2 regions of the Variovorax sp. S12S4 genome follow, and region 2 is predicted to be linked to the other one. Evidence: predicted binding sites of a transcription regulator. Region 2 holds the regulator's gene; the other holds the start of a gene.
The links. The regulator HrcA, encoded in region 2, represses chaperone genes, less so after heat shock. The targets are predictions, from matches to a motif close to TTAGCACTCNNNNNNNNNGAGTGCTAA.
Positions count from the first base shown of each region.

Region 1: a site for HrcA is predicted at 2,233-2,259, ahead of M0765_RS14805 (co-chaperone GroES). Genes of this name have one in related genera too.

Region 1 is NZ_JALPKR020000002.1:3,009,470-3,013,786, reverse strand. Features, by position in the region: gene M0765_RS14820 (ArsI/CadI family heavy metal resistance metalloenzyme) at 1-193, opposite strand, end outside; gene arsN2 (arsenic resistance N-acetyltransferase ArsN2) at 234-695, opposite strand; gene M0765_RS14810 (ArsR/SmtB family transcription factor) at 717-1,040, opposite strand; gene M0765_RS29470 (ArsR/SmtB family transcription factor) at 1,666-1,965, opposite strand; gene M0765_RS14805 (co-chaperone GroES) at 2,342-2,632, shown strand; gene groL (chaperonin GroEL) at 2,663-4,315, shown strand.
Region 2 is NZ_JALPKR020000002.1:809,232-813,548, reverse strand. Features, by position in the region: gene recN (DNA repair protein RecN) at 1-520, opposite strand, end outside; gene M0765_RS04300 (NAD kinase) at 522-1,433, opposite strand; gene hrcA (heat-inducible transcriptional repressor HrcA) at 1,462-2,469, shown strand; tRNA gene M0765_RS04290 (tRNA-Ile) at 2,503-2,579, shown strand; tRNA gene M0765_RS04285 (tRNA-Arg) at 2,643-2,719, shown strand; gene M0765_RS04280 (hypothetical protein) at 2,771-3,034, opposite strand; gene M0765_RS04275 (hypothetical protein) at 3,234-3,431, opposite strand; gene M0765_RS04270 (hypothetical protein) at 3,439-3,675, shown strand; gene greB (transcription elongation factor GreB) at 3,818-4,317, shown strand, end outside.

The DNA of each region.
Region 1 (4,317 bases), 2.2 Mb from region 2:
CCTGAATGCCGAGATGGTCGATCCCCGTGCCGTGGCCCCTTGTGGAAATCGCGAAGTTGACCCGAGGGTCCTCCAGCATCCACTTGGCGTAGTCCTGCTCGACGCGCGCCGGCTCCGCAGCGAAAAGGTTGGAGTAAAACGCGATGCTCTTGCTCAGGTCATCGACATGCAGGTGAACGTGGAAACGCTTCATGATGGCTCTCCTAAGTGGACGTTGATGGGTGACATTGGGATTACGTGAGCCCGTGGCTAGAAATCGACTGGTCAAGTCGGCTGAACATGCAAGTGGCTGAAGCCGGGCAGATGCTCGCGAACTCGGTGAGCGCTCGGATTGCGTCCGGCGCGTCAGTCCTGGGGCAAGGGAGGTAACCCCGTGCAGCAAAGAAGTTGGGTGCGGTTGTCGTGAGCAGGAAGAGTCGCTGGACGCCCGCCGCAACGGCTCGAGCTTCGATTGCGCGCAGGAGCTCATCGCCGAGGCCCGTGCCACGCCGCTCATGCGCCACCGCGAGGGAGCGCAACAAGCCGGCATCACCCGTGCGCTCGAGGCCGACGCAGCCCACTAGGCTATCGCCAGCGCGAAGCACGAGGAAATCACCCATGTGCCCTAGATCCAGATCGATCTCGGGCAACTCGCAAGTGCGCAGCAGCGCGCGAACCTTGGTCAGGTCGGCTGTACTCGCCAGTTCTGGTTTCATGATGGATGAGGTGTGCGGTCGTCAGCAAGCACATGAGGCGTCAACCTCGGTGGCGCATGCCTGCCCCTCACAACAGTTCTCGGTCAGGTATCCCAAGAGCGCGTTCATCTGCTCGAACGATGCCCGGTAGATGAGGTGCCGCCCTTGGCGCTCCTGCGAGACGAGGCCCGCGTTCGTGAGCTCTTTGAGGTGAAACGACAAGCTCGTGGCCGGCACATCCAGGGCTTCTGTGAGCGTGCCGGGCGTCATGCCCTCGAGGCCGGCGACAACCAAGGCGCGGAACACACGAAGGCGCACGGGTTGCGCGAGTGCAGCCAAGGAACGGACGACAGTATTTTCTTCCATTATTCAAGTATTGTCGAAATATCGAAGTTAAGCAAGTGGGCGCTCGTTTGGGGAGTGATGCCGCGATGTCAGCGGTACCTTCTCTGGCCCAGGGCAGCTAGGAATGGCCGCCTCGGGCCAGATGCCGACCTTCGTGTCGTATTGCCGGCCCAAAGTAAGCCAGCGCTCTGTTTAAGTCATGCGCGGTTGGAGGCCAACTGCCGTAGTCCCGTTCGAGCTTTCTGCTGCAGCGCTACGCGAGTTGCATTCGGGAAGTGAAATCGGTCCCGCGCTTTCGCCGCGAGGCACTCGCGCGAACTCTGTTTCGACGCAAAAGGCATTGCGATTTCCGAGCAACAGGTCCTCGGCCTTTTTAGCCACTTCCGTGGTTCGATCCGCGATGACTCTCTGAGCTGAGGTGCCATTCGCGCTCATTGAATGCTGTCTCCGAGTTTTTATAAGACACCCTATGCGGCGTAGAGCCGCACCGACGAGAGCTGCAAGACCAACACCTACCGCCAAAATCGCTGCGGTCACCCAGGGTCCCCATGCCGACACTGCTCGTACAACTTCAAAGTCAGTCATCACGTGCTCCTAAAAATCCATATCACTAGAGATATGGTTTTATTGGCGAAAAAAAGTGAGCTCAGCAACTAGCTGTCGATGTTTTGTCCACACGTTCTCCCGCGTCGACGCAGCACTCACGCAGCAGAAATCCACTCAGATGATGAATCTGTTCGAATCGAGCAGTGCACACTACTTCGCGGCCGTTTCGCAGTTGGGTCACAAGGCCGGTCCCAACCAACGCCGCGAGGTGATGTTTCAACGTCGATGCTGGCAAGGCGGTCGCGGTTTGAAGCGCAGTCACGTTCATCCCCTCGTGGCCGGCGCGAAGCAGATTTCTGAACACAGCCAAACGGGGGAGACTCCCTAGCGCCGCCAACATGGGGGCTGCGGCTTCGGCGGACAGCTCTTGTGGTGACCTCTCGCGTTTTTCCATGAAGTAACTATACCTCTAGTTTTGTCGATGTGTCTGCGTGCTTTTCTGTTGTCGCTCGTCTATAGGGCTTCTGGCGTATTTGAACGGCCGCTATCAACTGGGACGAACGGCCGCAGGCACGAAGGTTAAATGGCGTGTCCGCTAATCTCCACCGACGTTCCGCACCGACGGCTGCGCCCCGGGGCCTTGAAACTCCACCGATTGCCCTTATGATTAGCACTCGCTGCTGACGAGTGCTAACAAGCCTCGATTCCAGCCGATGGGCCGCCGGTCTCCCCGCCCGGCGCCCGACCACAACCCCGTTTCTTATCCAGGAGATGCAATGAAACTTCGTCCTTTGGCCGATCGCGTGATCGTCAAGCGTGTTGACAGCGAAACCAAGACCGCCTCCGGCATCGTCATTCCCGACGCAGCCGCCGAAAAGCCCGACCAGGGTGAAGTCCTGGCCGTGGGCCCGGGCAAGCGCAACGACAAGGGCGAACTGACCGCACTGACCGTCAAGGTCGGCGACCGCGTCCTGTTCGGCAAGTACAGCGGCCAGACCGTCAAGGTCGGCGGCGACGAACTGCTGGTCATGAAGGAAGACGACCTGTTCGCAGTCGTCGATAAGTAATCCATCCATCCCCTTTCGGAGAAATAAAACATGGCAGCAAAAGACGTAGTCTTCGGCGGTGAAGCCCGCGCACGCATGGTCGAGGGTGTCAACATCCTCGCCAACGCAGTCAAGGTGACCCTGGGCCCCAAGGGCCGCAACGTGGTGCTCGAGCGCTCGTTCGGCGCCCCCACCGTCACCAAGGACGGTGTGTCGGTCGCCAAGGAAATCGAACTCAAGGACAAGCTCCAGAACATGGGCGCCCAGCTCGTGAAGGAAGTGGCCTCGAAGACCAGCGACAACGCTGGTGACGGCACCACCACCGCCACGGTTCTGGCACAAGCCATCGTTCGCGAAGGCTTCAAGTACGTGGCCGCCGGCATCAACCCGATGGACCTGAAGCGCGGCATCGACAAGGCCGTCACGGCCCTGGTCGAAGAGCTGAAGAAGGCTTCGAAGCCCACCACCACGTCGAAGGAAATCGCACAAGTCGGCTCGATCTCGGCCAACAGCGACGAAACCATCGGCAAGCTCATCGCCGACGCGATGGACAAGGTCGGCAAGGAAGGCGTGATCACTGTCGAAGACGGCAAGTCGCTCGAAAGCGAACTCGACGTCGTCGAAGGCATGCAGTTCGACCGCGGCTACCTGTCGCCCTACTTCATCAACAACCCCGAGAAGCAATCGGCGCTGCTCGACAACCCGTTCGTGCTGCTGTTCGACAAGAAGATCAGCAACATCCGCGACCTGCTCCCCACGCTGGAACAAGTTGCAAAGGCCGGTCGTCCGCTGCTGATCATTGCCGAAGAAGTCGAAGGCGAAGCCCTGGCTACGCTGGTGGTGAACACGATCCGCGGCATCCTGAAGGTCGTGGCTGTCAAGGCTCCTGGCTTCGGCGACCGCCGCAAGGCCATGCTGGAAGACATCGCCATCCTGACGGGCGGCAAGGTGATCGCTGAAGAAGTGGGCCTCACGCTCGAAAAGGTGACGCTGGCCGACCTGGGCCAAGCCAAGCGCATCGAAGTGGGCAAGGAAAACACCATCATCATCGACGGCGCCGGCGCTGCTGCCGACATCGAAGCCCGCGTGAAGCAAGTGCGCGTGCAGATCGAAGAAGCCACGAGCGACTACGACCGTGAAAAGCTGCAAGAGCGCGTGGCCAAGCTGGCCGGCGGTGTTGCGGTGATCAAGGTTGGCGCCGCCACCGAAGTCGAAATGAAGGAAAAGAAGGCTCGCGTCGAAGACGCCCTGCACGCCACCCGCGCTGCAGTGGAAGAAGGCGTTGTGGCTGGCGGCGGCGTGGCTCTGCTGCGTGCCAAGCAAGCCGTGGGCGACCGCGTGAAGGGCGACAACGCCGACCAGGACGCCGGTATCAAGCTGGTGCTCAAGGCGATCGAAGCGCCCCTGCGCGAAATCGTGAACAACGCCGGCGGCGAAGCCTCGGTGGTGGTGAACGCTGTGTTGGCCGGCAAGGGCAACTACGGCTTCAACGCTGCGAACGACACGTACGGCGACATGCTCGAGCTGGGCATTCTGGACCCGACCAAGGTGACCCGCACCGCGCTGCAGAACGCAGCATCGGTTGCTTCGCTGCTGCTGACGACCGAAGCCATGGTCGCCGACGCACCGAAGGAAGAAGCCGGTGCCGGCGGCGGCATGCCCGACATGGGCGGCATGGGTGGTATGGGCGGCATGGGCATGTAATG
Region 2 (4,317 bases):
GCGCGTTGTCGAGTGCGGAGATCGCCTGCCGCCAGCTGTGCCACGCCGCGTCCAGCGCATCGGTGCGCACGCCGGCATAGGCGTCGAGCAGGCCGCGCACGGCCTCGGGGCGCGTCAGGCTTTGCCATGCATGCTGGCCGTGAATGTCGAGCAGGCGGTCGCCGAGCTCCCGCAACTGCGTTGCCGTGGCCGGGCTGCCGTTGATCCAGCCGCGGCTGCGGCCTTGCAGGTCCACCGTGCGGCGCAGCAGCAGAGCGTCGCCGGATTCGAATCCGCCTTCGTCGAGCCAGGCCGCGAAGGCCGGGTCGGCATCGAATTCAGCGCTCACGTCGAGGCGCTCGGCGCCCTCGCGCACCGCGCCTGCATCCGCGCGGTTGCCCAGCGCCAGCTGAAGCGCGTCGATCAATATGGATTTGCCCGCGCCGGTTTCGCCGGTGAGCACCGTAAAACCGGCGGACAGGTCGAGTTCGAGTGATCGCACGATCACGAAGTCGCGCAGTGCGATGCGTCGCAGCGCCATCTCAGGAGCCCCCTTCGTTCCAATGTAGTTTCTTGCGCAGCGTGTCGAAATAGCTCCAGCCGCGCGGGTGCAGAAAGCGAACCCGGAAGTCGGAGCGCCGCACCACCACTCGGTCGCCGATGGCGAGCGAGGCCAAGGACTGCATGTCGAAATTGGCGCTGGCGCCGCGCCCCGACACCAGTTCGATCACGATCTCGTCCGCGTCGGGCAGCAGCACCGGGCGGTTCGACAAGGTGTGCGGTGCAATGGGCACCAGCACCCAGCCCGGCACCGCCGGGTGCAGCAGCGGCCCGCCGGCCGACAGCGCATACGCCGTCGAGCCTGTGGGAGACGCAATGATCAGCCCGTCGGCGCGCTGGTTGGCCACGAAGTGCCGGCCCACTGACACTCGCAACTCGACCATGCCCGAGGTGGAGTCGCGGTTCACCACCACATCGTTCATTGCCAGCGCGTCGAAAACCGATAGACCGTCGCGCATGACCTGTGCATGCATCAGGCTGCGGTGGTCTTCTTCGTATTCGCCGGCCAGCATGGGAATCAGCGTGGCCTGGTAGTTGTCGAGCGGAATGTCGGTGATGAAGCCGAGCCGGCCGCGGTTGATGCCGATCAGCGGAATGCCGTAGCACGCCAGTTGCCGGCCGATGCCCAGCATGGTGCCGTCGCCCCCGACCACCAGGCCCAGGTCGCAGCGCTGCCCGATTTCTTCTACGCTCAGCGCCTCGTAGCGGCCGCCTGCGATGGCGTCCGCAGCGGCCTCTGCAGCAGCGGATTTTTCGACGAAAACAGTGCACCCTTGCGATTCAAGGAAGGCGCCAATATCTTCCATGACGCCGTCGCGCGCGTCCGCTTGCGCCCGGGCGCCTGAAGCCTGGTATTTGCCGATCAGGGCGACGTTGCGAAAGCGGGAAGTCATATACAAATTACAACACTAAAATCTTGCAATGCTGGACGACCGTGCCAAGTTGCTCCTCAAGACTTTGGTGGAGCGTTACATCGCCGAAGGCCAACCGGTCGGGTCGCGGACTTTGTCGCGCGCGCCGGGGCTGGACCTTTCGCCCGCGACCATCCGCAACGTCATGTCGGACCTCGAGGCGCTGGGGCTGATTGCCAGCCCGCACACCTCGGCCGGCCGCATTCCCACGGCCCGTGGCTACCGGCTCTTCGTCGACACCATGCTCACTGCCGAGCGCGAGCAGATGAGCGCGCCGAGCCTGGCGCCCGACCAACCGCAGAAGGTGATAGCCAACGCGGCCAGCCTGTTGTCCAACCTGTCGCAGTTCGTGGGCGTCGTCATGGCGCCTCGGCGGGCGTCAGTGTTCAAGCAGATCGAGTTCCTGAAGCTTTCCGAGCGGCGGCTGCTGGTGATCATCGTCTCGCCGGACGGCGACGTGCAAAACCGCGTGATCTTTCCCGAGGCCGACTATTCGCAGTCGCAACTGGTCGAGGCGTCGAACTACATCAACGCCCACTATGCGGGCCTGACCATCGAGCAGGTGCGCGACCGGCTTCAGTCAGAAGTCGAAAAGCTGCGCGGCGAGATTGCCGCGCTGATGCAGGCGGCCGTCAAGGTCAGCTCCGAGGTGTTGACCGAAGCGCAGGAAGACGACGTTGTGATCTCCGGCGAGCGCAACCTGCTCTCGGTGACCGACTTTTCCAGCGACATGGGACAACTGCGCCGCGCCTTCGAACTGTTCGAACAGAAGGCGCAGCTCATGCGGCTGCTCGACGTGTCGAGCAAAGCCGAGGGCGTGCGCATCTTCATCGGCGGCGAGAGCCAGGTGGTGCCGATCGAAGAGCTTTCCATCGTCAGCGCCAACTACGAGGTCGATGGGCAGGTCGTGGGCACCCTCGGCGTCATCGGGCCGACCCGCATGCCTTACGAGCGCATGATCCAGATCGTCGACATCACCTCGCGCCTGGTCAGCAACGCGCTGAGCCACCGTAAGTAGGGCTGCACGGCGAATAGAATCGAGGTCTCTCGTGGGCCGTTAGCTCAGTTGGTTAGAGCAGCGGACTCATAATCCGTTGGTCGATGGTTCAAGCCCATCACGGCCTACCACTTGCATTCATTTCTGAGCTGGTCCGGTTTGGGCCAAAAATGGATGCTATAATCGATAGCTGTGCGGCTGTAGCTCAGTTGGATAGAGTACTTGGCTACGAACCAAGGGGTCGTGGGTTCAATTCCTGCCAGCCGCACCACTCTCTTAAAGGGTTAGGACATCAACGTGTCCTAACCCTTTTCCTTTTTGTCTATCGGCATGCCAGAGAGGGGCCCCCAGGCAAGGTGGTCACATCGATGGGATCGCTGCCGATGCTCGTGGCAAACCACCGAAAGGTGTTCGTCCGGTTGTCACCGCGGCCCGTGGTCCGCACGAACAGATAACCCGAGGTTGCATTGCCCAACCCGTCGACCGGAATGCCCGCGGCCCGCAGCGCCGCGACTTCGGCGCTGGCGCTCATGCCGTAGGGCAACTGCAACGTGATGGTCGCGTTATGAATGACCTGAGTGACCATTGCTTCCCACCAGAGTCCATAGAGCTCGGAGCTTCTCTCCCGTTCAACTCATCAGTAGCAAGCCTCGGGAATTAAGAATGTGACTTATTTCACGTGAAGACGAAAATGTTAACGTTTATTGATACCGTAACAATTAGTCCGTAAGACATAGGTCGAACCCTGCCGGCCGGGGAAACGGCTTAGAGTGAATCATGGGTACTCACGCAAAAAGACTCGCACTTCCGCTCCTTTTCTTGCTGTCCTTGGCCACAGGTTCGGTCTGGGCAGGAAAGATCACCTGCATTCCGGGCGCGAACAGCGGAACCGCCTCGTCCCTCAATTCGATCCGCAGGATTTCAATCGACGAGCACTCTCGCACCGTCAACATGGACGTCGTTCGCTCCAGGACGAAAGACACGGAAACCATGGGCAAGCTGAGAGCGGACCTGGTGAACATGGAAGAAAGCCAGTCCGGCGAGCCCGTCTATGTCTTCAACTCCATCCCGACGGTCGGGGTCGAAACCACGAGCCTCTTCAAGCTGTTCAAGACCACAGAGTGGCGCCTGATGAGCGCCGGCGTGACGTTCGTGAACAAGGTGCCCGCGCTGCGCGCCGTCGAACAAAGCGTGGTTTTCGACTGCAAGCGCTCCGACCTGGGGTGAAGCAAGTCGGCCCGGTACGCAAGGCCTCGCCCCCAAGGATCGGGGCACAATATGTTGAACGGGCGACTCAGGAGTTCGCCGCACTTCATCATGAAGGCCTGCAATGAAAGTTGCGGGCCTTTTTAAATTCGGAGGTTTTGCCTTGAGCAAAGCATTCACCAAGGAAACCGACGCCGACGAAGACGACGACGGCGGCGAAAGCGCCGGCCCGGCGCTGCCCAGCGGAAGCAAGAATTACATCACGCCAGCGGGATATGCCCGGCTGCGCGACGAATTGCTGCAATTGATGGACGAAGAGCGCCCCAAGGTCGTCGAGGCGGTGCATTGGGCGGCCAAGAATGGCGACCGCTCGGAGAATGGCGATTACCTCTACGGCAAAAAGCGCCTGCGAGAAATCGATCGGCGCATTCGCTTTCTGACCAAGCGGCTGGAGATTGCCGAGGTGACCGACCCCTCGGTGCACCATGGCAGCGATCAGGTTTTCTTTGGCGCCACGGTGCGCTATGCCGATGAAACGGGCGACGAGCGCAGTGTGACCATCCTGGGCATCGACGAAGCGGACAGCGCCCAATCGCAAGTCAGCTGGATTTCGCCCATCGCGAGGGCCTTGCTCAAGTCACGCGAGGGCGACGTGGTGAAGCT